DNA from 2 places in the Pseudorhodoplanes sp. genome. Region 2 is predicted to be linked to the other one. Evidence: predicted binding sites of a transcription regulator. Region 2 holds the regulator's gene; the other holds the start of a gene.

Region 1 (14,614 bases), on a different contig from region 2:
GTTCCAGCCCCATAATGCGCAGCATGTCGAGAAAGACAGGGAGTGGGGCTTCCGGCGCGGTATAGGCGCGCTGCTCCGCCAGCGGATAGCGGTCATAGGGGCCCATGACATGGACGTGGCAGTCGGTGGCGCCCGCGGGCATTTCGAATGACGGCGCGGTGGCGCTCGGCGCCCCGGGACATGGCTTGGTCAAGCGTTCCTCATATTTCGCTATGGCGAAAATATTATCGTTATAGTGAAACCATATAAATCACGTCGCGCGCGGTCAATCCTTTGCCGGTTTAGTCGCCGCAGCGTCACACGCATCGCGTCGCCTTGCGTCTCGCGCGCGGAGCTTTGGACGGAATCCGTCCCTTCATCGTCAAGTCATCGCTCTGTCATTGCGCGGCTCTCATATCCGCGCCGCTGGCGGGCAGGGGGCCCGTCGGCCGCCTTGCGTCAGGCCAATGGGGAGCGCGCATGTCCATCCAGATCGACGGCATCACAATTCAGAACAACGCCGATTCAACGTTAGCGGGCTCGCTGACGACTCCCACAGGGACGAACGCGCTCAACGTCACATCGATCGGCGCCTATGCCAGCGGCCTCGGCGAGGAAACTGCAGAAGTCGTGGTCTACGACAAGACGCAGCAAAAGCTGTTCGTGATGGCGAATTTCGAGGATGCCGGGACCCCAGGCGACGACGGTCTCGTCCAAATTGTAGATTTCTCCAATCCGGCCGCGCCGACGCTGCTGGGTAATATCGACGTCGACGCCGTCGTCCCCGATTTCGGCGGCATCAACTCGCTGGCCGTGTCGAACAACGTGCTGGCGGTTGCGGTCGAAAACGCGGTCAAGAGCGACAATGGATTCGTCGCGTTCTTCGACGCCACCACCGGCGATCTGCTCAACATCGTCGAGGTCGGTGCGCTGCCGGACATGCTGGTGTTCACTGCCGACGGCCAGAAGCTGCTGGTCGCCAACGAGGGCGAGCGCGATACCGACACTGGTATCGATGCCCCGGGCTCGGTGTCGCTGATCGACCTGTCGGCGGGCGTGGCAAACGCCTCGGTCTCAACCACGGGCTTTGCGGCGTTCGACGGACAGGAAGCGGCGTTGCGCGCGCAGGGCGTGCGCATCACGCCCGGCAAGGACGCCTCGGTCGATCTCGAACCGGAATACATCACGATCTCGAAGGACGGCACCACGGCTTTCGTCACGCTGCAAAAAGCCAACACCGTCGCGCAATTCGATATCACCGGCACCACGCCGTTGCTGGAGCGCTTCGTGCCGCTCGGCTATGTCGACCACGCCATTGCCGGTAACGAAGGCGATTATTCCGATCGCGACGGCGCCGGCTCCGGCGGTTCGAGCCTTGGCGCGATCCAGCCAAGCCTGGCCCCGATCAAGGGCATCCTGATGCCGGATGCGATCGCCACATGGACGATCGGCGGCACCACCTATTTTGCCACCGCGAACGAGGGCGATGCCCGCAGCGACGACAGCGACATCGCGCGCCTGTCGACCCGTGATCTGAACAACGATGTGTTCGGTGCGAACGAGGCGTTACTCAAGCACGAGGATTTGGCGGGGCGCCTCAACGTCTCGACCATCGATGGCGATACGGACGGCAATCCCGCCAACGGCCTCGAGGAAATTTATGCCTTCGGCGGCCGCGGCTTCACCATCTTCAAGCAGGAATCCGACGGCGACGTCGTCAAGGTGTTCGAAAGCGGCGGCGAATTCGAAAAGATCATCGCCGAGCAATATCCGACGCTGTTCAACAACAACCAGACCGGTGACGCCTCGACCTTCGATGCGCGCTCCGACGACAAGGCAGGCGAGCCGGAAGGCATCACCGTCGCCAATCTCGGTGGACGCTTCTACGCCTTCGTTGCGCTGGAGCGGCAGGGCGGCGTGATGGTGTATGACGTCACCAATCCCGACAGCGCGGAATTCACCACGTACCTGCCGTCGTCCACGGTCCACCTTGGACCGGAAACCGTGCAGTTCATCGAGGCGGTCGACAGCCCGAACGGCAAGGCGCTGCTGCTGACCACGAACGAGATCTCAGGGACAGTCGAAGTGTTCGAGATCGAGCCGCAGCGCTACACGCTGCAGCTGCTGCATTTCGCCGACGCCGAGGCTGGACTTCTGGCCTCGACGACCGCGCCCAATCTCGCTGCGCTGGTCGATGCGTTCGACGACGATTTCTCCAACACCCTCATTCTCGCAGGCGGCGACAACTTCCTGCCGGGACCGTTCCTCGCGGCCGGTACCGATCCGAGCGTGGCCGCAGCGATCAATGCCACCACCGGTTCGACCATCGGCAGCACGGTGCCGATCGGCGCGGCCGACATCGCGATCCACAACATCATCGGGGTCGAAGCCTCGACCATCGGCAATCACGAATTCGACCTCGGCTCGAATGCGTTCGCCGCGACCTTCACGCCCGGCAGCGGCTGGGTCGGCGCCGCCTTCCCGTACATGTCCGCCAACCTCGATTTCTCCGGCGACAGCGCGTTGAACCCGCGCTTCACCAACACGCTTGACGGCGCCGGCAATCCGACCGCGACGGATGTCGCGGAAGCAAGCACGCTGAAGGGCCGGATCGCGCCCGCGACCGTGATCGAGAAGGGTGGCGAGAAAATCGGTCTCGTGGCCGCGACCACGCAGATTCTGGAGGCGATCTCGTCGCCCTCCGGCACCGAGGTGAAGGGCTTCCCGACCGGCCCCGGCGCCAATGGTGAAACAGACGACATGGACCTTCTGGCGGCGCAGCTGCAGCCGATCATCGACGAGCTGATCGCCGAGGGCATCAACAAGATCATCCTGATGGCGCATCTGCAGCAGATCGGCAACGAGCAGTTGCTCGCGTCCAAGCTGCGCGGGGTCGATATCATTCTCGCGGCCGGCTCCAATACCCGGCTCGGCGATGATGACGACGAAGCGGTGGCCTTCCCCGGCCATGACGATGTGTTCCAGGGCGACTATCCGCTGACCGTCACCGATCTCGACGGCAAGACCACGATGATCGTCAACACCGACAACGAGTTCACCTATCTCGGCCGTCTGGTGGTCGATTTCGATGCCAACGGCGACATCATCCTTGACAGCATCACGGCGAATGAGGCGATCAACGGCGCCTATGCCTCGACCGAGGAGAATGTCGCGGAAGCGTGGGGCGTCGATGTTGAGGATCTCGACACCACGGCCTTTGCCGACGGCACCAAGGGCGGCGACGTCAAGCTGATCACCGATGCGGTGCAGGGTGTTATCGACGACAAGGACGGCAACGTTTTCGGCTTCACCGATGTGTATCTCGAAGGCGAGCGCGCCTTCGTCCGCAACGAGGAAACCAATCTCGGCAACCTCTCGGCGGATGCCAACGCCTATGCTTTCAAGCAGGCGAGCGCGGGCGACGACACCTTCGTGGTATCGCTGAAGAATGGCGGCGGCATTCGCGCGCAGATCGGCTCGCTGTCGCTGCCCGATCCGGTCACCGGCGACATCGACAAGCTGCCGCCGGCCGAAAATCCTGGCGTCAAGGATGAAGGCGGCGTCTCGCAGCTCGATATCGAGAATTCGCTGCGCTTCGACAACAAGCTGATGGCGTTCGACACGAATGCGCAAGGGCTGAAGGCCATCCTCGAACACGGCGTTGCACTCTACGGCAATCAGGGTCGCTTCCCGCAGCTGGGCGGCGTCAAGTTCTCGTTCGATCCAACCGCGCCCGCCGGCAGCCGCGTGTCCGACATCGCGCTGATCGACGAGAATGGCCGGGTCATCGCCAAGCTGTACGACGATGGCGTGCTGCTCTCGGGCACACCGTCGGTCATCACCGTCGTCACGCTCTCGTTCCTGGCGCAGGGCGGCGACGGCTATCCGATGAAGGCGAACGGCTCGAACTTCCGTTATCTGCTCGAGGACGGCACGTTGTCGGCGCCGGTCGACGAGGCGCTCGACTTCACGGCGGTCCTGCCGGGCAATGCGCTCGGCGAACAGGACGCTCTTGCGGCGTACATGCAGGAATTCCACGGCACCGCGGAAACCGCCTTCAACGACGCCGACACGCCGGTGAATCTGGATACCCGCATCCAGAATATCACCCAGCGCGAGGAGGACGTGTTCGCGTCGGCACCCATCATCGGAACCAGCGGCAAAGAAGCTCTTGTCGGCGGCATCGGCGACGACACGCTCGATGGCAGCGTCGGCAAGCACAAGATGACTGGCGGCGATGGCGACGACACCTACATCGTCGGCAAGGGCAGCAAGGTGATCGAACTGGACGGCGAAGGAGTCGACACTGTCCAGACAGCGATCAACTTCCAACTGCCGAAATTCGTCGAGAACCTGATCCTGACCGGGAATGCCGACCTCAAGGGCACCGGAAACAGCGAAAACAATGTCATCACCGGAAATGCCGGCAACAACAGGCTGCCCGGCGGTAACGGCGACGACACGCTCGACGGCGGGATCGGCAACGACAGGCTCGACGGCGGCAGGGGCAACGACATCCTGACCGGCGGCGAGGGGGCGGATCGCCTGGACGGTGGCGCGGGCGACGACACCCTGCAGGGCGGAGCGGCCAACGACATCCTCACTGGCGGCTCGGGCAACGACACCCTCGAGGGCGGCCTTGGCGACGATGTCCTGAAGGGCGATTCCGGCGATGACACGCTGATTGGCGGCGCTGGCGACGATGTCATGACCGGCGGCTCCGGCAACGATACCTTCGTGTTCGCGCCCGGTTTCGGCAATGACGAAATCAGGGATTTCCGGGGCTTCATGAAGGGCGGTGGCGACGTGATCCAGTTCGACTCATCGATCTTCGCCGATTTCAATGCCGTGCTGGCCGCGACCACAGACAATGGCAACACGCTCACCATTGCCGCGGGTGCGGATTCGATCGTCCTGAAGGTCAAGGATGTCTCGCTTCTGCACGTCGACGACTTCACCTTCGTGTAAGCGTCGCGGCGTTACGGAACGACCGAACGGGCCGGCCTTGCGCCGGCCCGTTCTATTTTCTGGAAATCGGGGGACGAAATTGCGCCGCAGCGCGGGCGGAGCGGTCTAGATCCCGCGTTGCTTTTTCAGCCGGTCAATATGCGCGCCGACATCGGCCGGCAGCGTGCGTACGCCCTGTTCGCCCGCGGCCGCGAGCAGCGGTCGCAACTGCGACTGGGCGAGCCATGCCGGCTCACGCTTCGGCGGAATGATGCGCTCGAAGATCAGCACCATCAGCACGGCCAGCAGCAGAATTCGCACCGCACCCAGAACCGCTCCGGCGGTGCGGTCGGGCACGCTGACATCGTCGCCGGCGGCGAGCCCCACCGCGTTGCGCAGCAAGGCCGCTGTCACGAAGCCGACGCCCAGAAAAACCGCGGCGAACAGCGCGATGCCCGGCCCGTCCGTTGACAGCGGCTGCGTCATGATCAGCGGCGCCAGTTTCGGGGCGACCACCACGGCGACCGGCGCCGCCAGCAGATATCCGAAGATTGTCGCCAGGCTGCGCAACAGCCCGGATCGATAGCCCATGACGACGGCAACAAGCGTTGCGCCGATGACGATGGCATCGAAGATGTTCATGCGCCGCCACGCTAGCGCGGCAGCGTAAACATTCCGCTTAATCGGCTCGGTCAAACGATTCCGCAAAGATTGATCGGGCCCGGCTTGATTATCGGGCGGCGGTACTCAATCTTAACGCCGGAGCGGCATTGTTCCCGCTCGGGAGACGCCAATGCCGCTTCTGTCAATTCTGCTGAATGTGCTGTGGATCGTGTTCGGCGGCCTGTGGATGGCCATCGGCTGGTGGATCGCCACCATCCTCATGGCGATCACGATCGTCGGCCTGCCGTGGGCGCGCGCCGCTTTCAATATCGGCTTCTATGCGCTGCTGCCGTTCGGGCAGAGGGCTGTGTCGCGCGACGAGTATCTGGGCCGGGAGGATGTCGGAACCAGCGGGTTCGGGACGCTCGGCAATATCATCTGGTTGCTGCTGGCCGGCTGGTGGTTGGCGCTCGGGCATGTGATCACCGCCATCGGGCTTGCGATCACCATCATCGGCATCCCGTTCGCATGGGCGCATCTGAAGCTGGCCGGCATCGCGCTGTGGCCGATCGGCAAGATGATCGTACCGGCCGACTGACAGCGGCGAAAGCTGCGAACCCGCAGTGTCGCGTCGTGATAGTATAACAGCGCGCCCCTTTGCTAGCGTGATCCGACTCACACGATGCGGATCACGCGGAGGTTCAAATGGCACCGGTCGACGTTACGATGGTCAAATGCGCATGCAGCGATTGCATCTGCGTGGTGAACACCAAGGCGGCCGTCACCAAGAACGAGCGGCTTTACTGCAGCAAGGAATGCGCGAACCATCACAAGGACGGCGCCGGCTGCCACCATGCCGGCTGCACCTGCCACGGCTGACGAATATTACGCCTGCAGAGGCCGCCCCTGATCAGAACGCGGCGGGATAGACTCCGCCGTCGATCAGGAGGTTTTGCCCGGTGATGTAGCCTGCCTGCTCGGAACACAGGAACGCGCAGGCGGCGCCGAATTCCTCCTTGGTGCCGAAGCGCTTGGCCGGCACGCCGTTCATGCGGTTCACCCGTGCCTGCTCGTAAGACAGGTTCTGGCGCTTGGCATTTCCTTCGAGATTGGAGACGAGTCGGTCGGTATCGAAGGTGCCGGGCAGGATGAAGTTGATCGTCACATTTGACGCCGCGACCGAGCGCGCAACGCCCGCCAGAAACGCCGTCAGTCCCGCACGCGCGCCGGACGACAGGTCGAGCCCGGCCAACGGCGCCTTCACCGTAGCCGAGGTGATGTTGACGATGCGGCCGAATTTCTTGGAAATCATCGGGTCGATCGCCTTCTGGATCAGTTCGATCGCCACCACCATGTTGGCGACCACGCCGTCGATGATCTGCTCGCGCGACAATTCGCGGAAGTCGCGCATCGGCGGACCGGCATTGTTGTTCACCAGGATGTCGGGCTCGGGGCAGGCGGCGAACAGCGCCTTCTGGCCGTCGGGAGTCGCGACATCGGCGGCCACAGGGATGATTTTCGCGCCGGTGGCCTTTGCGATCTCGTCGGCGGCCGCCGCGAGCCGCGCCACGTCGCGGCCGTTGATCACGACCTCGCAGCCTTCCTGCGCCAGCGCCATGGCGCAGCCATAGCCGAGCCCGCGGCTCGAGGCACAGACGATGGCCTTGCGGCCGGCAATTCCGAAATTCATTCCGTGTCTCCGTGTCATCGCCCGCCAACGGGTCCGCGCGAAGCGCGGCCCGTGACAGGCTCCGGCGGGCGATCCAGCACTGATAGCACTTAAGCTGTGCTACTGGATGCCCCGCCTGCGCGGCGCATGACAAGAAGAAATGTGACGGGGCAGATCCGCGCGGCGATTGAACGCAGCTCGTGAGCGCGACTACGACAGCCTCGCGCCCTCGACCGCGCGCATGTCGTTGCCGCGCCATTCGAAGCCGCGGCCGAGCCAGGCATTGACGTAGAGCACCGGCAGCATCAGGTCGCGCAGCATGTAGCTTGCGATCGACCAGCGCGAGACGTGCCAGCCGGCTTTCACTGACAGCATCCATTCGGCGCCATACCAGACCGCCAGGAAAGCCAGTGCCGGCAGAAACGCCGGCAGCCCGGCCAGCAGCGCCGCCGCGACCAGCGCCGTGAGCGGGGCGAGCGAGCCGGAGACGATTTCGATCGAGAAACAGAGCGGGAAGCTTGCGCGTCGCAACCGCGCCCAGCGCCGCTGCCGCTTCCAGACATCGACCGCACGCCGATAGCCGAGCGGCTGGCGGACCGGCGGCTCCATCAGCCGCACCCGCAAGCCGAGATTGCGGACGATCTTGGTGCAGGCCGCGTCCTCCGCCGATTCGGCACCCAGTGCGCGGATGCCGCCGGCGCTCTCGAGATCGCTCTTGCGCCAGAACAGCGTCTTGCCCTGTGCGAAGCCGAAGCCGACGGAGTCGGCGAAGCATTGCCAGCGAGCCTGGTAATTGTTCAGCATCGCGCATTCGACTTCGGCGAAAAAGCCGTCGGGGCGGCAGCCGATCGGCGGCGAGCAGACGAGGCCGGTCTGCGGATCGAATTTCGACAGCAAGCGCTGGATATAGTCACGCGGCAGCAGCACGTTGCTGTCGCAGATCGCGACGAACGGATAGGTGGTCTCGCGCCAGCCCTTGAAGACGTTGTTGAGCTTGGGGTTGTCGCTGATCCGCTCGTCGCCGATGAGCAGACGCGCATCGATCCAGGGATGGTCGGCCATCAGCCGCTGCACCAGCGGCACTGCGGGATCGTCCGGGCGCGCCGCGCAGATGATCAGTTCATAGCGCGGATAGTCGAGCCGGAAGGCCGAGCGCAGCGTATCCTCGATGTAATTCTCGATGCCGCAGACCGGCAGCACGATGCTGACCGGCACCGAATCGTGCGGGGCGTCGAGGACTGGCTGATCGGGCCGGCACTTGCGCATGGCGACCGCCACGCTCGCGAGATGAAGCGCCAGCGCAAGCGCTGCGAACAGGGCCAAAGCGGGAATGACAATGCTCATTCGGTGAATTCTGCCGGGAGGCGATGACATGCTGATGACGAGTCTCAGGCATTGCGCGTAGCGCGTTGTCATCAAACGGCAATGACAATGTGAGACGAGGCGCATAACGAAACGCGAACGGCATTCATGTGCTGATGACACCGACCCGGCCGCGACACTACCGCGCGCTCTTCATTTCCGACGTGCATCTTGGCGCCCGCGGTTGCCAGGCCGGCAAGCTGCTCGACTTCCTCCGCTGGCACGAGGCCGACACGATCTACCTGGTCGGCGACATCATCGATGGCTGGGCGCTGAAGTCGAACTGGTACTGGCCGCAATCGCATAACGACGTGGTGCAGAAGCTCTTGCGCAAGGCGCGCAAGGGAAGTCGCATCGTCTATATCCCGGGCAACCACGACGAGTTCCTGCGCGGCTATTACGGCACCCATTTCGGCGGCATCGATGTGGTCGAACACGCGGTGCACAAGGGCGCGGACGGGCGCAATTACCTGATCGTGCACGGCGACCATTTCGATCTCGTGGTCACGCAGGCGCGCTGGCTCGCATTGCTGGGCGACAAGGCCTACGATTTCGCACTCACCCTCAACCGGATCCTGAACGAAATCCGCCGCGCGCTCGGCCTCGGCTATTGGTCGCTGTCGCAATGGGCGAAGCTCAAGGTCAAGAACGCGGTTTCCTATATCGGCGAATACGAGCGGGCGCTCGCGGCGGACGCGAAGAAGCACGACGCGCAGGGAGTGGTTTGCGGCCACATCCACCACGCCGTGATCCACGACGATTTCGGCATCCGCTACGTCAATTGCGGCGACTGGGTGGAAAGCTGCACCGCGGTCGCCGAGCACCATGACGGACGGCTGGAAATTATCCACTGGACCGAGGAAACGCCCTCGGTCGATATTCCCGAACTCGCCGAGATTCGGGCGGCCTGACGTCCGGAACTCGGCTATGATGGCGGACTTGATTTCCAGCCAATTGCCAGGCCGCATGCTTGGCCGATCGCCGACTTAGGTTCCCGCGAGAGTGATCCCCGATGGATGTTCGGTCCGCCCTGAGCCCCGGTGACCCGGTTGGCGGCGCGTTGCGCGATATCGCCGCCGGCGCCGTCGCTCAGGCGCAGGCGATCCTGACCGATCCGGATCGCGACCCGACTACCAAGGTGCATGACATCCGCCGTGCCCTGAAACGCTGGCGTGCGCTCCTGCGGATGATGGCCCCGCATCTCGGCGAATCCGGGCAGGCTCTGCGATTCCAGGCGCGCGACCTGGCGCGCCGCCTGACGGTGGCGCGCGATGCGCAATCGGCGATCGATGCGCTGGACGATGCGATCGAAGCCAGCGCCGGATTGCCGATCGCGCTGCCGGCGCGGTCATGCGCCACCATCCGCGGCCGGCTCGAAGCGTTGCGTGCGGAAAACGAGCGCAACATCTGGACCGAGGACATCCAGCAAAACCTGTCGGACTACCTGACCGCCGCGTCCTGGCAGGTGTCGCAGTGGGATCTTGACGCGCTCACCTTCGCCGATCTCGCCGACATGCTGACCACGACCTATCGGCGGGCACGCCGGACCTTTCCGCGAAACTGGAGCGAGGCCGAGGGCGAGGATCTGCACGATCTGCGCCGCCGGGTGGTCGAGCACCGCTATCAGATGGAACTGATCGAGCCGGTCTGGCCGCGTTTTGCGCGCCTGTGGGTGGACGAGGCGCAGCGGTTGCGGACACGGCTCGGCAAGTATCAGGATCTCGAAATGCTCACCGCGAAGGCTGAGCCGCACCAGCCGCTGGCGCATTGGCGGTCGAAACTGACGCCGATCATCGCGCACCGGCAGGCCGAGCATGTGCAGGCCGCACGGCGCCTCGCGACCCGGCTGTTCGCGGAACCGCCGAAAGGGTTCCGGCGGCGGCTCGAAGCGCTGTGGGATGCGCAGGAGGACGATTGAATTGCGCGCGGTGCGCGTTACCTTGACGCGATGGACGCCATCACTGCCGCCGATATCGAGAGCGCCGCGGGCCGGATTTCGGGTGTGGCGGTTCGCACTCCGCTGATCCGCTCGCCGCTGCTCGACGAGCGCGTCGGCGCCAGCGTCTATCTCAAGGCCGAAATTCTGCAGCGCATGGGCTCGTTCAAGTTTCGCGGCGCGTATAACCGCTGCGCGACGATCCCGTCCGAAGGCCGCCGCGCCGGCGTGGTGGCCTATTCGTCTGGCAATCATGCGCAGGGCGTTGCGGCGGCGGCGAGGCTGCTCGGGATGCCAGCAGTGATCGTGATGCCGTCCGATGCGCCGAAGCCCAAGCGCGAGCGCACCGCGGCGCTCGGCGCCGAGGTCGTGCTGTATGACCGCAACACCGAGGACCGCGCAGCGATCGCGCAGAAGATCGCCGACAGCCGCGGCGCCATCATCGTGCCGCCGTTCGACGACCCGATGGTGATTGCGGGGCAGGGCACGGTCGGGCGCGAGATCGTGCAGGACCTCGATGCGCTCGGCCTCAAGCCGGATGTGGTGGTGGTCGGCTGTTCCGGCGGCGGACTGGCCGCCGGGATTTCACTCGCGATCAAGACCATGGTGCCGGACGCCGATTTCTATACCGCCGAACCAGACGGCTTCGACGACATGGCGCGTTCGTTCGCGAGCGGGCAGCGCGAACGCAATGCGCGACTGAGCGGCACCATCTGCGATGCGCTGATGAGCAATACGCCGGGCGAACTCACCTTTCCGATCACGCAGCGGCTGATCGGCAAGGGCGTCACCGCAAGCGACAGCGAGGTCGAGGCGGCGGTGGCGTTCGCCTGGCGCGAGCTGAAGCTCGTGGTGGAGCCGGGCGGCGCGATCGGCCTGGCGGCGCTGCTGGCTGGGCGGCCGGATGTGAAGGGCAAGGTGGTGGTCGCGATCCTGTCCGGCGGCAATGTCGACCCGGACCTGTTCTCGCGCATCATCGCGGCTTAGCTCAGGTAAACAGCGCGATCTTTTCCTCGTTGGACAGCGCGTAGAAGTCGGCAAACGGGTCGCGCGGTTCTGTCTTGATGCGTTCCGCCGGCGCCGCAGCGCCGGCCGGTGCCGCGGAGTCCGGCAATTGAGGCGCCGGATATTCGATCGCGGCGGCCCGACATTCCGTAATCTCCACCGAGACGCCGTCAATCTCCGCGACGTCTGCCGATGCGACCTCGATCCGCAGCATCTCGGTTGCGAACGTCCCGGACTGCGGGGCTTCGGAGGCTGACGTCGGCTCGCCTTCTACGCTGCCGGACATCATCGCGCGGTCTTGCGATGCGGCTTCCACAAGCGGCGCATTGTCCGCCGGGGCGATATGACTGACCCCGGTCCCGTTCTCGTTTTGGGGTTGGTCCGGTTCGAGGCTTCCGGCTGTCAAAAGTCCCTCGATCCGCCGGATCGCCGTCAGCAGCGACGTGGTGTCGGCGCTCCGGTTTCGCTGCAGGAATTCCTGCAGGAACGCCCGGCCGCGCGCGCTTTCCGTCAGCGCGGTGAGAATTGTCTCATAATCCGAATCGCCTTGCGGCGAATCGTTCGGTGCCGGGGCATGATTCGCGAGCATGATTGACAATACGCGATCCCGCGACGGTTTTGCCCTGAGGGCCGCATTTTTCTACGCCGCGTCCTACGTTTTGCTCGGGGTGCATCTGCCGTTCTTTCCGGTCTGGCTGCAGGCCAGCGGCTTCGATGCCGGACAGGTCGGCGCGATCCTCGCCGCCACCGCGTTGCTGCGGGTTATTTCGGTGCCGGTCGCGACCGGCGCCGCCGACGGGCGGCTCGGCCTGCGGACCGCAATCATAACCTCGGCGATGGCGACCGCGCTTGGCTTCACCGCGCTCGGGCTGGCTTCGTTGCCATGGCTGATCGTGGCGCTGGCAGTGTTCACGGCTTTCGTCCATGTTCCGTCGGCGGCGCTGATGGATGCCTACACGCTGCGCGGATTGCGCGCGCGGGGCGCCGCCTACGGACCGGTCCGGCTGTGGGGTTCGATCTTCTTCATCCTGGCCAATCTCGGGGCGGGCGTAGCGTTCGACCTGATCGATGCCCGCAACCTGATCTGGCTGATCGCGGTCCCCGCGATGGCGGCCGCCGGCATTTCGCTGATACTGATGCCGCAGCCACCGATCGCCCCGCGCGCCGCCGGCGCCGAACCCGATCGACCGCTGTGGCGCAATCCGCGCTTCGCCGCGATTGTCGTGGCCGCGAGTCTGATCCAGTCCAGCCATGCGGTCTATTACGGCTTCTCGACCATTGCCTGGAAAGCCGCCGGCTTCGACGGCGTGGCCATCGGCGCGCTCTGGGCGCTCGGGGTGACCGCAGAAATCCTGCTGTTTGCGTTGTCGGGCCGCCTGCCGCCGCGCTTCGGGCCTATTCCGCTTTTGATCCTTGGCGGAGCGGGAGCGGCCATCCGCTGGGCCGGACTGGCCTTCGATCCGACCGGCTGGACGCTGCCGCTGCTGCAATTGCTGCACGCCCTGTCGTTCGGCGCCACCCATCTCGGCGCCGTTGCCTTCGTTGCGCACGCGGCGCCGGAAGGCCGCGGCGCAACCGCTCAGGGCTATTTCTCGGTGATGCAGGGCATCACGCTCAGCGCCTCCATGCTGCTCGCCGGCATGTTATATGAGGCGGCCGGCGTCGCGAGCTACGCGGCGATGGCGGTCATTGCGGCGATGGGCGCAGCGATTGCGGTCGTGGTTTGGATGCGGATGCCGGAGACGAGGGGTTAATCTATTCGCACGGGCGATACATCGACATCAGCTCGGAACCCGAAAGATAGACCATTTTCGGTTTCAGGCCGCCGCGCCGCTTCAGCCAGGTGCGGATTTCGCCCGGATAAATGTCCCACAGCGCCTTGGTGCCGGCCTGGCTGAGCACCGGGCGGCCGTTCCGACCGGGATTCCAGGCGGCGTGAAAGCCGAGTTGCGCCCGCTGGGTTACGCAGATGCGGTCGCGCGGCAGGACGCCCAGCACGATGGTGCAGGCCGACAGGCACGGCCCGTCGATCATGACGCGCTGGCCGGTTTTGCGAAGACTGACATACGCGTCGAGATAGGGACCGATCTGCCCGCCCTTGTCGTTGGAAATGCGGACAAGTGCGTGGGCATCCGCAGTTAACACGGCAGCGAATATTGCGCCGCAGATCGCAGCACGCAGCTTCATTCCCCGCGCTCCCAAAAGGTCCCGGGCAAAAGTTAGACGGGAATGGAGCCGGTTGCCAAGCGGTTAAAGGCAATTGCGCGGCCGTGTGCACAATCGGCAACAATGGCGATGGATCGCCTGGTTTCGCCTTACGCGGAGCCAAGCGCCCGGCGCAGCGCGCGCTCCAGATCGCTCAATGCAAACGGTTTTTGCAGGATCGGAACCGCGTTCAATCCGTCCGGAACACTGCTTGCGCCATAGCCTGTGGCAAAGACGAAAGCGATGCCGCGGGCCTTGATCGCTTCCGCGATCGGAAACGTGCGCAGTCCGTTCAGATTGACGTCGAGAATTGCGACGTCGAAGGACAGGTCCTTCGCCTTCGTGAAAGCGTCGTCGAACCGGGTGGCCACTCCGGCAAGCTCGCAGCCGAGATCGGCAAGCGCGTCCTCGACCAGCATGACGATCAGCGCCTCGTCCTCGACCAGGAAAACCCGCCGTCCCGCGAGATCGGGCAATGTGTCGATCACAACCGCTCCTGTCGGGCCAGCCGCTTCAATGCGAACCGGAGATTTCTTGCAATGGAGCGTCGATGGCGCATTCGAGGCCGGCATCGTTGAACGTCAGACGGGCCTCGCCGGCAATATCCTGCGACAGGCCGCGTTCGACCAGGCGCGATCCGAAGCCGCGGCGGGCGGGCGGTTGCACCGCCGGACCGCCGCTTTCCCGCCAGCGCAGCTCGAAACGCTGCGCTTGCGGATCGACGCGCCAGTCGAGCGAAACCCGGCCGCTATCGTTCGACAGCGCGCCGTATTTGACCGCGTTGGTGGCGAGTTCATGGAATGCGAGCGACAGCGCCAGCACGGCTTTCGGCCGCAGCCGCAACCGCTGGCCGTCAACACTGAAACGATCCTGTCCGGAACGGCCGCGATAGGGCGCGATCGCGCCAT
Region 2 (14,614 bases):
CGCGCAAGCGGGAGCCCAGAAAAAGTGTAGCTCTGGGTCCCCGCTTCCACGGGGACGCACGGGACTTCACGGGTCTAGATGATGATGCCGGGACCGCAAAGGCGCGATCCGCGCCTGTCCCCCATTATCCTGAAAAATGGCGCCTCAGCGGGCGTGCGCGGTCAGGGTCGAGCGGGTGGCCGCCTCCGCGATGGCGCCGCCGAGCAGCTTGGCCAGACAGCCATAGCTCCAGTCGTTCATGTGCAATTCGTCTTCCGAGATGAACGCCTCGAACGGAATGCGAGCGACCTGACGCCAGTGCCGCATCACGGCGAAGCGGCGGAACAGGTCGACATGCTGGGCCTTGGCCGTGGTCGCCAGCAACTCGACCATCGTCCCCGCGTCCTTCTTGGCCAGCACCTTGGGCGCGAATTGCGGATCGATCAGCACCACGTCGGCGCCCGACGACTTCATCCGGCGCAGGCCTTCGAGAATATCCGAGCGAACCGTGGGGATCGGGCTGTCGCGCAGCACGGCGTTGGCGCCGACCTGCCACAGGATCAGGTCCGGCCGCTCCGACAGCACGCCGTCGTCGAGGCGCTTGATCATGTCGCTGGCTTCCTCGCCATTGACGCCGCGATTGATGACGCTGATCCGATGGGCCGGGAAGCGGGCTCCAAGTTCGACCGCAAGCCGCGCGGGATAGGACTTGTCAGGCGCGCTCGCACCGGCCCCCGCAGTCGACGAAGAGCCGATCGCCACGATCTTGATAGGCTCTCCGGCCGCAAGCCGGCGGCCGGTTCGCGCCAGCGGGTTCGTCAGCCGCGTGACATCGTCAGGCGCGGCGCAGGGCGGCGGTGCCGCGGGCGCGGCCGGCGTCACGGCGGCCAGACTCGGCGTGCGGTCCTCCGCGTGAGCAGTGCCGGCGCCGAGCGCCAGCAGCGCGGCGATCAGGGCAAACGATGTCGGAAGACGAAAAGGGCGGGCAAACGCGCTCACTGGGTCGGTCTCGCTTTGATGCCGTCAAGATTGGACGCCTCGACCACCAGCGACGCCAGCGCACGGCCGAGGCAATCATGCACCTTGTAGGCGGTCGCCAGATCCTTGGTGGCAAGGTTGAGGTCGAAATTCCCGTTGTCGTTCCAGTAGCGCATGATCTCGCGCCGGTCGAACAGCGGCACCTCGCGATCGCGCGCCACCACCTGCATGATGTCGGCATAGTTCGACAGCGAGATCATGGTTTCGGTGCGCGGGCTGTACTGCATGTTCATGAGGATCAGGTCGGCACCGGCATCCACGATATGGTTGATCCCATCGTCGAGTGAAGTGCGAAAGCTCTCCGGGTCCACCCCCCGCATCGCGTCCACCGTGCCTGTCTGCCATATCACCAAATCGGGCTTATGGTCGAGCAGCGCCTTTTCCAGGGCCTGGCTCATGTCCGCGGCCGTCTGGCGCGATTTCGCAAGTGCGATGACCTTGATGTCCACGCCCGGAAAACGCTTGCGCAGCGCCTGTTCCAGCTTGCCGGGATAGGCCTTTCCGACCCCGTCGGGTCCGGGCATCACCGAGGAACCGGAACCGATGACCAGCACGGTCAGGCGCTTGTCCTCCTCCACCACTTTCCGAACATGGTCCAGCTTGCTCTCGCCGAAAAGGATATAGCCCGGCACCTCGCAGGGGTCGGACTCCGGAAGCGGCACGGTCACCGTATCGGACGTTTGGGGCTGGTCGGCTGGGGCCTGCGGCTGAATCTGGGCGTGCGCCGGGCCGGAGGCGGCGACCAGAACGAGCGCAAAAACCGTAAAAATCAATGCCCTCATGCCTCGCCTCCTAGCGAGGGTTTGGCGCCAGCGTCAACCGCGCGGGCGGCGACCTTCCGTGCCGTCGCCGCTTTGTACCACGACAGCAACCAGGCCACGGCGACCATTATAAAAATGCCTAACAGGCTGACCAGTACCTGCATCAGGATGCCGGGCGAGATTTCGACCAGCGCAAAATGGCCCGCGAAGGCCAGAAACACCCCCAGGCAGAAAATCTCCAGCGAATGCTGCCCGCACAGGATCGCCGGGTAGGCCCAGCGGGACCGCAGCGGCGGCCAGTCGCGCGGCACGAAATAGACCGTGACCGCCGCCACCGCCAGGAAATGCGCGAAGCGCAGCACGTCCAGGTTGGTCTTGTCGATGGGATAGATCTGCTCGGCGAGCCAGCGCGGCACGTAGGGCGCCAGCCGCGGAATATGCCAGGTCAGCGTGATCAGGAACGCCACGGCCAGATAGGCAATCGCGACGGTCAGCGTAATCCGCGACTGCAGCAGCCACTTGAGCTGCCCGGCGCCGCCCAGCCCGCACCAGGCCCCGAATACGAACAGGAGCTGCCAGGCCAGCGGATTGAAGAACCAGTGGCCGCTCGGATAGGCCGGCAGGTTCCAGCCGAACTCCCAGGTCAAGGCATAGAGCAGGACCGACAGCGCCAGCGCGATCGTCGGCCGATTCAGCAACAGCCACAGCACCGGCGGGAAACAGGCCATCAGCACGATGTAGAGCGGCAGCACGTCCATGTTGACCGGCTTGAACTTCAGGAGCAGCGCCTGAACCAGCGTCACGTCCGGCTGCTGCAGAAATTCCAGGACGTTCATTTCTTCCGCATAGAGCGGGTTCTGGAAGCCGCGCGCCACGTAGGCGATCTGGCCCATATAGATCACGAACAGAAAGATATGCGCGACATAGATCTGCCAGGCGCGTTTGAGGATGCGCGCGCTCGACACCACGAACCCGTAGTTCCGCATCGCCTGCCCATAGACGAAGGCGGCGGTGAAGCCCGACACGAAGATGAAAATTTCGGTGGCGTCGCTGAAGCCGTAATTGCGGATCGTGATCCAGGCGACGATATTGGACGGGATATGGCCGAGAAAGATGAACCAGAGGGCGACGCCACGAAACAGGTCGAGCCGCAGATCGCGGTCGGTCGGTATCGCTTTCGCCATTGCGGGTTCGTTCACACCAATCCGTTCGCGTCAGACATTCGCCGAGCGTGGTCCGGGTTGCAAGTCGCGAATTGAAGCTGTTATTGATCGCTGAATCTGGGCCGGACGCAGGATCGCATGTACCGCGCCACCACACGCAATATTGAAGTCACCGTGACGCCGCGGTTCATGTCCGATCGGTCGGCGCCGGAGAAGAGCCAGTTTTTCTGGGCCTATACCATCGAGATATCGAATAACGGCGGCGAGACAGTCCAGCTCAAGACCCGCTACTGGCACATCACCGACGCGTTCGGGCGCGTGCAGGAAGTACGCGGCGCGGGTGTGGTGGGTGAGGAACCGGTGATCCCGCCGGGCGAGAGCTTCGAATATACCAGCGGAGTTCCATTGCAGACCCCCTCGGGGATCATGGCCGGACGCTACGGCATGGTCACCGAGGAAGGCGAAAATTTCGACATCGATATTCCCGCCTTCTCGCTCGACTCGGTGCACACGCCGCGCACGATCAACTGAGCGCGAGCTCGGCGCGGAAACAGCGTCAGGCCACGCCCTCCACCGCCCGCACCCGCGCACCCGGCGCGATCGTTTGCGGCGCCTTGTTGAGGGTCTCGATCGCAAAGCCCGCCGCGGCCTTGTAGCCCGCCATGAACTCGGCGCGCTCCTGCGGCGGGATCACGTCGTCGATATTGTCGAAGGTTCCGCCGCAGCGCTCGTCGACCATGTTGAGCAGCCCGAACGGACCGGCGCCGCGATTGCGCAGCACCAGTTGCGAGATCGGCCCGCACAGCTTCGCATCGAACGCGGCCAGCGCCTCGGCCGTCGCGCCTTGCTCGACCATCGCCGCCCCCAGAAGGCGCGCGTCCATGATTGCCTGGCTGCCGCCATTGGAACCGGTCGGATACATCGCATGCGCGGCATCGCCGAGCAGCAGCACCGGGCCGTCGCGCCAGGTCGGAACCGGGTCGCGATCGATCATCGGATTTTCGAACACCGCTTCGGCATTCCGCAGCAAGGCCGGAACGTCCAGCCAGTCCCAGACCCAATCGTCGAAATGCCGCACGAAATCGTCGGTCTCGACCTGCCGGAACCAGCCGCTCTGCTTCCAGCCCTCGGAATTGTCCAGCGTGACCTCGGCGATCCAGTTGATCATCGACAGCCCGGTCTGCGGATCGGGATGCGAGATTGGATAGAACACCACCCGCTCGCGATGGGTGCCGAGGCCGACGAAGGATGCGCCCGATCGGATCGGCTTGCCCCAGGTGGTGCCGCGCCACATGATCGCGCCGCCCCAGTGGATCGGCGGCTGGTCGGGATGCATCTGCGCCCGGATCGCCGAGTGGATGCCGTCGGCGCCGATCAAGAGCGCGCCGCGCGTCTCCGAAGTCGAACCGTCGGCATGTTCGATCAGCGCGGTGACGCTGCCATCGGCATTGTTGCGATAGCCGTTGACCCGGCTGCCGAGCCGCACCGCCTGCGGCCCGATCCGCGCAACCACCGCATCATGCAGCATCATGTGGAACAGCCCGCGATGCACCGCATATTGCGGCCAGTGATAGCCGGCCAGCAGCCCGCGCGGTTCGGAATAGATGTCGTTGCCGTTGAGCCCGACCAGCGCCCATTCCTTCGCGGGAAGACCGACGCGGTCGAGATCGGCCTGGGTGAAGCCGAGATCGTAAAGTTCGCGCACGGCATTGGGCTGCATGTTGATGCCGACGCCGAGCGGGCGCATCTCGCGCACCGCTTCGAACACCACGCACGGCACGCCGATCTGATGCAGCGTCAGCGCGGTCGCAAGCCCGCCGATGCCGCCACCGGCGATGATCACTGGATTGTCGCTCACGCACCCCACCCGGTCTGGAACTCTCACAGCCCTTCCTCTAGCCGCTGGACGGCGGCCGGGGCAACCCGGGGCGTCGGGTCCGCCGCAGCCGGGCGCCCCGACTGGCCTTGCCGGCCGACATCAAGCGCGGGATGATCAGGCCAGACGCCCGCATGAACGCTCAGTGGAGACATCGAAAATGAAAGCTGTTCTGGCCGCCCTGATCGCGATCTTTGCAGGCACCGCCGCCTTTGCCGGCGATACCGTTGGCTACAAAGTCGACGGCGCGGATTTCGAAGGCTATTTCGCCAAGGCCACCGGACCTTCCAAGGGTCTCGTCCTGGTGATCCATGACTGGGACGGTCTCGGCGGTTACGAGCAGAAGCGCGCCGACATGCTGGCAGACATGGGCTACGACGCCTTCGCCGTCGATCTGTTTGGCAAAGGCAATCGGCCGGCAACGCTCGAAGCCCGGATGGCCGAAACCGGCAAGCTCTACAAGGACCGCGAGAAGATGCGCAGCCTGCTGCTCGGCGGCCTGTCGGAAGCGCAGAAGCGCAGCCAGGGCAATGTCGTCGTGATGGGCTACTGCTTCGGCGGCACGGCCACGCTCGAACTCGCGCGCTCGGGCAAGGCCGACAAGGTCAAGGGCTATGCCAGCTTCCACGGCGGCCTCGCGACGCCGGCGGGCCAGAGCTATGCCAAGGACACGCCGCCGATCTTCGTGGCGCATGGCGGCGCCGACACCATCATCAAGATGCCCGAGGTCGCAGCGTTCGTCGAAGAGCTCGAAAAGACCGGCGTCAAATACGACCTCGAGGTTTATTCCGGCGCCCCGCACGCCTTCACGGTCTTCGGCGCGCCGGTTTACCGCGAGCATGCCGACAAGAAATCCTGGGCGACGTTCCAGGATTTTCTGAAAGCAAATCTGGGCGGCTGATCACCCTCTCTTGTCTCGCCCCGCGACGGCGGGGCATCCAGCCTGCCAATGCCGACAATTTGCATTTACCGGATAGCCGGCCGAGCCTGTCATTGTTCCACTCTTCGCGCGGACCCGTTGGCGGGCGATGACAACGTGTGCAACGCGTCCTCATTCGCAGCACCATACTTCGCGCCGACTTCACCCGGCGCGAAGTCACAGGTGCGATTGCAGAATTCGCAGGTAACGGCAAAACAATTTCAGCAGAGATGTCGAAAGCTCGGCAGAGTGCAGCCATCCGGCGGCGACCTCTCCGTCACCATATCGGCCGTCAGAAACTGAAGGTCGACATTATCATGACGCCCAACCGCGGTTCGGTCTTGTAGCGGATCGAGTCACCAGCCGGCAGAGGCTGATTCGCAACCAGGCCGTCGCCGAGAACCTTCCCGTTAGGACTGACGCGCAGACCGACTCCGAAATTCCAGCTCGCCGTCGAAGTCGCAATGTTTGGCAAAAGATTGGGATGACGCATGCCCACCATCCATCCCATCGCATATCCGCTGATCGGGCTGTTTGCATTGGGGGCTGAAGCGCCTCCACCACCCACTTCAATCGCCACGAAGGGTCCATGTGCCAGTTCGGTGCAGTTATATGGGCTTCTGCCTTTTGAAGTGCAGGAATCTTTGCCATCGAAGCCGAATAGATAATCCCTCAGGAAATAATGCGCCTCCAACACAAAACTGACGCTGACGTTGCTTGTGCTGTCTTCGACTCGAACGATGTTGTTTACGACCGATGCTGTGTTTACGCGATTGCCGCCCACATCGAAGTTTGTGGCAATCCCAAGCCCCCAACCAAATCCAGCCCAATCCACGACTTTTGGCTGGACCTGGACTGGCACTGCCACCGGTACCGGGACTTCGACCACCTTCGGTTTGTCCGCCGCCTGCTGTGCCGACGCATGGTCAGTGATCGAGCAATCCACAACGAGACATGCCCCGATTGCATAAGCAAGTTGTTGGATTCTGCTTCGCTTCCGCAAGAATTGCCAAAGCATTTAGATCTCCCATTAACGTGGGAGGCGAACGCCTTTCGATACTGCCCGCAGATTTCGCGAAAGCGGTACGTGTCGCTACGCTGCCGTCAACAATATGGATTTCAAGCCGCCACCCCACTTAGCCACCCCTGTGGCAGGGAAATACTATTTTAGGTTGCACAACCAATGATAGCAAAACGGAACATTTTCCCCCGAATCCACATTGAAATAATTTACGTTTTCAATCGATAGCGCGCCGCCGCAACACACGTTAAAATTGCTCGGCACCCGGCAGGGCACTACGCCAAAGCTGGGCCGTTAACGCGCACCGAGGGCGTTCGTTAAGCCTGACGTAACTCGACGACGCAACAACGGACACCTAATTGTCTCGCTGCTGATGGTCATGACTGGCCTCGGCGCTGCGATCCGACCCGACTAATTCAACATCAAGTGTCTGGCAGACGACTGACGGGCATCACGCCTCATTCAGCGTCTTTCCCAATGCCGCGCTGTATCGCTTCTCATGCCCCACCCTTCGCACCGACTTCACCCGGAGCGAAATCATAGGTGCGATTGCAGAACTCGCAGGTGACCGCGATCTTGCCGTCTTCGACCATGTGATCGCGGTCGTCCTGCGAAAAGCTCTTCAGCATCGCCTCGACACTGTCGCGCGAGCATGAGCATTTCGCTTCGACAGGCGCGCTGTCGAAAACGCGCACGCCGCGCTCGTGGAACAGCCGGTAGACCAGCCGTTCGGTCGAGATGTCCGGATCGATCAGTTCGATATCCTCGACGGTTTCGACCAGCGCCTTGCCTTCGACCCAGGCATCATCCTCGTCCGGCGTCTCAATGGTGACACCCTCCGGCACGTTGCCGGGATCGAGATCGGGCATGCGCATGCGCTCGGGCGATTTGGGCAGAAACTGCAGCATGATGCCGCCGGCGCGCCAATGCGTGGTGCCGCTGTCGCCCGCGCGCATTTCCTCTGCGACCGCCAGCCGGATGCGCGTGGGGATCTGTTCCGAGCGCAGGAAATATTCATGCGCGGCATCTTCGAGCGAGCCGCCTTCCAGCGCCACCAGCCCCTGATAACGATTCATGTCGCCGCCCTGGTCGATGGTCATCGCGAGATGGCCGCGACCGAGCAACTCGCCGCCCGAAGCCTTGCCTTCGGCGATCGCTTCGGCGACGCGCGCCTTGTCAAAACGCGCGCAGGCGCGGATGCGGCCGCCGGTCACATAGTCGACCACCAGCATGCGCACCGGCCCGTCACCCTGCGTCTGCATGATGAAGCGGCCGTCGAATTTCAGCGAGGACCCGAACAGCGCGGCGAGCGCGACCGCCTCCCCGAGCAGCTTCGCAACCGGCAGCGGATAATCGTGACGGATCAGGATCTCGTCCAGCGCAGGCCCGAGCCGCACCACGCGGCCACGCAAATCGAGCGCCGACACTTCGAACGGAAGGATGGTGTCGTCGGCGGTGTGGGGCGAAGGCGTTCGGGTCGGGATGTCGATGGTCATGGGCGGGGCACTGAATCTAGAAGTTGAACCGCTCGTCCCCGCGCAGGCGGAAAACCAGAGCTGGAAAGGCTGGATTCCCGCTCTAAGCGGGAATGAACGGAGATTGAGCCAGTCAGCCTACCGCGCGCTGGCGTTCAGGCACCAAGTAAGAATGCCCTTCTGCGCATGCAAGCGGTTCTCGGCTTCGTCGAACACCACCGATTGCGGCCCGTCCATGACCGCATCGGTGACTTCCTCACCGCGATGGGCCGGCAGGCAATGCATGAAAATGGCGTCCGGACGCGCCTTCGCCATCAGCCTGGAATTGACCTGATAAGGCTGCAGCAGGTTGTGACGGTTGGCCTTGCTGGCCTCGTCGCCCATCGACACCCAGGTGTCGGTGACCACGCAATGGGCGTCGCGCACCGCCTCGTCGGGATCGGTTCCGACATGAATGGCCGCGCCCGAGCTTTCGATCCAGTCCAGCAGCCATTGCTGCGGCTTCAGTTCCGGCGGGGTCGCGATGTTGAGGCGGAAATCGAAGCGCTCGGCCGCGTGCATCCACGAGGTCAGCACGTTGTTGGCGTCGCCGGTCCAGGCGACGGTCTTTTTCTTGATCGAGCCGAGATGCTCCTCGAAGGTCATCACGTCGGCCATTACCTGGCAGGGATGCGATTGCTTCGTCAGCGCATTGATGATCGGCACGGTGGCATATTGCGCCAGTTCGGTGACCAGATCGTGTTCGAGCGTGCGGATCACGACCGCATCGACGAAGCGCGACATCACCCGTGCGGTGTCCGGAATGGATTCACCGCGGCCGAGCTGCATCTCCTGTCCGGTCAGCGTGATGACATCGCCGCCGAGCTGCTTCATTCCGACCTCGAACGAAATGCGCGTGCGGGTCGAGGGCTTGTCGAAAATCATCGCCATCGTCTGACCGGCGAGCGGACGCTTGCGCCGGCCGCGCGCCTTCTTCATCGCGCGTGCGTCCGCGATGATTGCGCGCAGGTCGGCGGGCCGGATGTCGATCAGGTCGATGAAATGGCGGACGCTGCGCCGGGCGTTGCTCTTTGCCATCAGACTGGAGCCGGGCTGACGGGCTTGGCCGCATGCGCAAGCTTTTCGCAGGCGCGTTCGATCATCGCGATGCCGTCGGCGACGCCGGCCTCGTCAAGGATCAGTGGCGGCAACAACCGCACGACGTTGTCGCCGGCCGCGATCGCCAGCATCTTTTCGTTGCGGAGCGCCGTGACCATGTCGCCATTCGGCACGACGCAGACCAGACCAAGCAGCAGCCCCTCGCCGCGCACATCGGCAATCACCGACGGAAAGCGATCCTTCAACTCGGCAAGCCGCTGCTTCAAGAGAAGCGACATCTTGCGGGTATTCTCGAGGAAGCCGGGCGCCAGCACCACGTCCAGCACCGCATTGCCGACGCGCGTCGCCAGCGGATTGCCGCCGAAGGTCGAGCCATGGGTGCCGGCGGTCATGCCCTGGCCGGCTTCCGCAGTCGCAAGGCAGGCGCCGATCGGAAAGCCGCCGCCGAGCGCCTTGGCCAGCGCCATGATGTCGGGCGCGATCCCCGCGTGCATGTATCCGAACAATTCGCCGGTGCGGCCGATGCCGGTTTGCACCTCGTCGAACACCAGCATCAGGCCGTGCTCGTCACACAGCTTGCGCAGTTGGCGCAGGAATTCCGGCGGCACCACGCGCACACCGCCCTCGCCCTGGATCGGCTCGATCAGGATCGCGGCGGTGGTGTCGGAGATCGCCTTCTTCGTCGCTTCGAGATCGGCGAACGGCACCTGGATGAAGCCGCCGGCCACAGGGCCGAAGCCTTCGAGATATTTCGGCTGCCCGCCGGCAGCGAGCGTCGCCAGCGTGCGGCCGTGGAAGGCGCCTTCATAGGTAATGATGTCGACGCGCTCGGGATGACCGGAGACGGCGTGATATTTGCGCGCGGTCTTGATCGCACATTCCATCGCCTCGGCGCCGGAATTGCAGAAGAAGACGAGGTCCGCGAAGCTTGCGGCGCACAGCCGCTGTGCCAGGCGCTCCGCTTCCGGAATCCGGAACAGGTTGGAGACGTGCCAGACTTTCTGCGCCTGGTCGGTCAGCGCCTCGACCAGCACCGGATGCGCGTGACCCAGCACGTTGACCGCAACGCCCGATCCGAAGTCGAGATAGCGCTCGCCATTGGTCGCGGTCAGCCAGGCGCCCTCGCCCCGCTCGAAGGCAAGGTCGGCGCGGTTATAAGTCGGCAGAAGATTGGAGACCACGGCAGAACATCCGGCAGAAACTGGACCGGCAATGTCAGAGCATCAGCAGACAATGCCGGAGCCTAAACGAAATGTGCCGCCCCCGCGGGCGGCACTGCAACCGGCATTCTAGGGGCGGGCCGTAGGCTGTCAACCGAACCGCCCGGCCACGCGATGCCGCAGCGCTTCGAATAAGGCGGGGAAAACCTTGCGCTCTCCACAGCGACGATGGGTGCGCAGGGGGGGCGGACTCTTGCGGGCGAGTCCAGCGATTGTGTAGTGTCGCCCCTGTCAGATACGACATCTCGTGCGGCGGACAGGCAAGTAAGTACATCTGCGTGTGTGGCGTCCCGCTGGCAGCCTCAGGCTGTCCGGCGACGGGAAAGGATTCTGCGGACGGTATTCCCCTCCGCGGGGCAACAAGGAGAAACCCATGACGTGGACCGACGAACGGGTCGAGCAGCTCAAGAAGCTCTGGTCCGACGGCCTCTCGGCCTCCCAGATCGCGGCCGAACTGGGCGGGATCACCCGCAACGCGGTCATCGGCAAGGTGCATCGTCTGGGGCTCTCCGGCCGCACCAAGGCGCCGTCGTCCAGCGCGCCGCGGCAGCGAAAGCCGAGGGCGACCCATATGTTACGGGTGTCTCGTCCCGCCGTTCGCGGCAATACCGCGCTGGCCCAGGCCTTCGCCTATGACTACGAGATGGACGTCGAACCGGCCCAGGTCGAGAATGTCGTGCCGATCGGACAGCGCCGCACGCTTCTGGAACTGAACGAGCAGACCTGCAAATGGCCGATCGGCGACCCGGCGACGTCGGAATTCTATTTCTGCGGCGGTCCGTCCGTTAATGGTCTGCCCTATTGCGCCTACCACTCGCGTATCGCTTATCAGCCGCCGGCGGCGCGGCGGGACAAGCGCTCGGCAGGCGGGCGCTGACGCGCTCGCGCAGGGCGCCGCGGCGACCGGATCGACCAGACCAAGTCGGACAAGGTCAGATCAGGTGAGGTCCGCGCGCCCGAAGCGATCGTCGATCGCATAACCGGAGCCGCGCACGGTGCGGATCGGATCCCCGTCGCGGCCACGGTTGAGAGCCTTGCGCAGCCGCCCGACATGCACATCGACGGTACGCTCGTCGATATAGACCTCACTGCCCCACACGCCATCGAGCAATTGTTCCCGGGTAAACACGCGGCCGGGGCGCTCCATCAGAAATTCCAGAAGCCGGAACTCGGTCGGCCCGAGCTCTACGTCGCGGCCGGCGCGGGAGACCCGCTTCTTGACGCGATCGAGTTCGATTTCGCCCAGCGTCAACACGTCGGCCAGCCGCTCCGGCCGGGATCGCCGCAGCAGCGCCCGGATCCGTGCCACCAGTTCCGGGACCGAGAACGGCTTGACGATATAATCGTCGGCGCCGGTCGAAAGCCCGCGCACGCGCTCGCTCTCCTCGCCGCGCGCGGTCAGCATGATGATCGGCAGCGACTTGGTCTCGGGCCGCGCCCGCAGCCGCCGGCAGAGTTCGATGCCGGACAGTCCGGGCAACATCCAGTCGAGCACGACGAGATCGGGCGTGCTCTCGCGCAGCCTGGTATCGGCATCGTCACCGCGCGCGACGGTCTCGACGTCGTATCCTTCGGTCTCGAGGTTGTATCGCAGCAGCAGCGACAACGGCTCCTCGTCCTCAACGATCAGGATGCGCGCGGTCTGAGCGTTCATGTCGCTGCTTCCGTTCATCCCTGCGCCGCCTGCGCCGCCAATGGCGCAAAGCTGGTGGTATCGGCCTTCGGGCGTTCGGAAGTGATCGGCTCGCCCTTGATCATGTAATAGACGGTCTCGGCGATGTTGGTGGCATGGTCGCCCATCCGCTCGATATTTTTTGCCGAGAACAGGAGATGGATACAGAACGTGATGTTGCGCGGGTCTTCCATCATGTAGGTGAGCAATTCGCGGAACAGCGAGACGCACATGGCGTCGATTTCCTCGTCACGCTTCCACACATCCATGGCCTCGTCGACGTCGCGGGCGGCATAGGCGTCCAGCACGCGTTTGAGCTGGGTCAACACCAGAGACCCCATATGGTCGACGCCGCGGATGAGCTTCAGCGACGGATATTCACCCTCGAGGTCGAGTGCGCGCTTGCCGATATTCTTGGCGAGATCGCCGATGCGTTCGATTTCGTTGGCGACCCGCAAGGCGCTCACCACTTCACGAAGGTCGATGGCCATCGGCTGGCGGCGCGCAATCGTCAGGATCGCGCGCTCCTCGATCTCCCGCTGCAGCGCGTCGATCTGGGCATCGGCTGCGATCAGCTTGTTTGCGAGATCGATGTCGCGGCGGGTCAGCGCCTGCACTGCGTCCGCGATCTCCTTCTCGGCAAGGCCGCCCATTTCCGCAACCATGCGGTTGAGCTCCTGCAGATCGACGTCGAACGCCTTGGCGATGTGGTCAGCCATTGTCTTGGTCCTTGTCTGCAGCCGGTCAGCCGAAGCGGCCGGTGATGTAATCCTGGGTGCGGCGATCGCCCGGCGTCGTGAAGACGGTCTCGGTCGGGCCCTCCTCGACAAGAATGCCGAGATGGAAAAACGCGGTCCGCTGCGACACGCGGGCTGCCTGCTGCATCGAGTGCGTCACGATGATGATGGTGAAATTCCGCCGCAACTCATCGATCAGTTCCTCGATGCGAGCGGTCGCGATCGGATCGAGCGCGGAGCATGGTTCGTCCATCAGAATCACTTCAGGACCGACCGCAATCGCCCGCGCGATGCACAGCCGCTGCTGCTGGCCGCCTGACAGGCTGGTACCGGAATCGTCCAGACGATCCTTGACCTCTTCCCATAGCCCGGCGCGCTTCAGGCTGGATGTCACGATCTCGTCGAGTTCGGATTTCGAACGAGCGATCCCGTGGATGCGCGGACCATAGGCGACGTTTTCGTAGATCGATTTCGGGAATGGATTGGGCTTTTGGAACACCATGCCGACACGCGCGCGCAGTTGTACGACGTCCAGCGACTTGTCGTAAATATCGAGGTCGTCGATATCGATCTTGCCGGTCACCCGCGCAACCGGGATGGTGTCGTTCATCCGGTTGATGCAGCGAAGGAAGGTCGACTTGCCGCAGCCGGACGGGCCGATGAAAGCCATCACCGACCGCGCCGGGATATCCACGTTGACGTCTTTCAGGGCGTGCTTGTCGCCGTAATAGACGTTGACGTTCCGCGCCGTGACCTTGGGCTTGGCCTGCGTACCGGCGATATCGATCGCAGCGGCCGAGGCGGCGGGTTGAACCATTGCGTCCATAGCCAGCATCTCCTAACTCCCAATGACTTACCAGCGCCGCTCGAAGCGTTTGCGCAAGAGAATTGCGGTCCCGTTCATAAGGAACAAGAACGCCAGCAGCACCATGATCGCGGCTGCCGTTCGCGCCTGGAAACCGACTTCCGGCAGATCCGACCAGAGATAGATCTGGACCGGCAACACAGTCGCGGCGTCGACAATGCTCGTTGCAGGCTCGACGATGAAGGCGACCATGCCGATCATCAAGAGCGGCGCCGTCTCGCCGAGCGCGTGCGCCATGCCGATGATCGTGCCGGTCATTATTCCGGGCATCGCCAGTGGCAGGATGTGGTGGAAGATCGCCTGCTGTTGCGAGGCGCCGACACCCAGCGCCGCCTCCTTGATCGAGGGCGGAACCGCCTTGAGCGCGGCACGCGAGGCGATGATGATAGTCGGCAATACGAGCAGTGCCAGCACCAGTCCACCGACGAGCGGCGCCGATCGCGGGAGTCCGAAGAAATTCAGGAACATCGCCAAGCCCAGCAGACCGAACACGATCGACGGAACCGCCGCGAGGTTATTGATGTTGACCTCGATGACTTCAGTGATCCGGTTCTTGGGGGCAAATTCTTCGAGATAGATGGCGCCAGCGACACCGATTGGGAGACACAGCACGAGGGTTACAGCGAGCGTGAGCAGGGAGCCCACCAGCGCACCGCGAATACCAGCCAGTTCCGGCTCGCGGCTGTCGCCCGCAGTAAAGAAGCGCCAGTTGAAGCGGCTCTCGATAACGCCTTTCGCCTTCAGGCTCTCGAGCCAAGTGACGACGCGATCGTTAACCCGGCGGCTCGCC

The links. Region 2 encodes PhoB, which activates phosphate uptake and scavenging genes when phosphate is short. Its sites were predicted from a motif close to TGTCATNNANCTGTCAT; they were not measured.
Region 1: AC5I5I_RS05925 (UDP-2,3-diacylglucosamine diphosphatase) is a predicted target of PhoB. The motif match lies at 8,566-8,582, and genes of this name have one in related genera.

Annotation. Positions count from the first base shown of each region.
Region 1 covers NZ_JCABZI010000002.1:511,966-526,579, reverse strand. The annotation lists gene AC5I5I_RS05960 (amidohydrolase family protein) at 1-193, opposite strand, end outside; gene AC5I5I_RS05955 (choice-of-anchor I family protein) at 460-4,947, shown strand; gene AC5I5I_RS05950 (CvpA family protein) at 5,053-5,568, opposite strand; gene AC5I5I_RS05945 (YccF domain-containing protein) at 5,720-6,127, shown strand; gene AC5I5I_RS05940 (metallothionein) at 6,235-6,408, shown strand; gene AC5I5I_RS05935 (SDR family oxidoreductase) at 6,440-7,219, opposite strand; gene AC5I5I_RS05930 (glycosyltransferase) at 7,409-8,542, opposite strand; gene AC5I5I_RS05925 (UDP-2,3-diacylglucosamine diphosphatase) at 8,677-9,471, shown strand; gene AC5I5I_RS05920 (CHAD domain-containing protein) at 9,573-10,478, shown strand; gene AC5I5I_RS05915 (threonine ammonia-lyase) at 10,509-11,483, shown strand; gene AC5I5I_RS05910 (hypothetical protein) at 11,485-12,090, opposite strand; gene AC5I5I_RS05905 (MFS transporter) at 12,089-13,255, shown strand; gene AC5I5I_RS05900 (hypothetical protein) at 13,257-13,688, opposite strand; gene AC5I5I_RS05895 (response regulator) at 13,817-14,194, opposite strand; gene AC5I5I_RS05890 (sensor histidine kinase) at 14,220-14,614, opposite strand, start outside.
Region 2 covers NZ_JCABZI010000013.1:199,538-214,151, reverse strand. The annotation lists gene AC5I5I_RS19335 (SGNH/GDSL hydrolase family protein) at 145-978, opposite strand; gene AC5I5I_RS19330 (SGNH/GDSL hydrolase family protein) at 975-1,799, opposite strand; gene AC5I5I_RS19325 (OpgC domain-containing protein) at 1,796-2,962, opposite strand; gene apaG (Co2+/Mg2+ efflux facilitator ApaG/CorD) at 3,080-3,472, shown strand; gene AC5I5I_RS19315 (flavin-dependent oxidoreductase) at 3,498-4,799, opposite strand; gene AC5I5I_RS19310 (dienelactone hydrolase family protein) at 4,978-5,718, shown strand; gene AC5I5I_RS19305 (hypothetical protein) at 6,029-6,754, opposite strand; gene AC5I5I_RS19300 (Hsp33 family molecular chaperone) at 7,255-8,253, opposite strand; gene argF (ornithine carbamoyltransferase) at 8,371-9,309, opposite strand; gene AC5I5I_RS19290 (aspartate aminotransferase family protein) at 9,309-10,511, opposite strand; gene AC5I5I_RS19285 (GcrA family cell cycle regulator) at 10,924-11,427, shown strand; gene phoB (phosphate regulon transcriptional regulator PhoB) at 11,488-12,204, opposite strand; gene phoU (phosphate signaling complex protein PhoU) at 12,219-12,941, opposite strand; gene pstB (phosphate ABC transporter ATP-binding protein PstB) at 12,967-13,776, opposite strand; partial or broken gene pstA (phosphate ABC transporter permease PstA) at 13,813-14,614, opposite strand, start outside.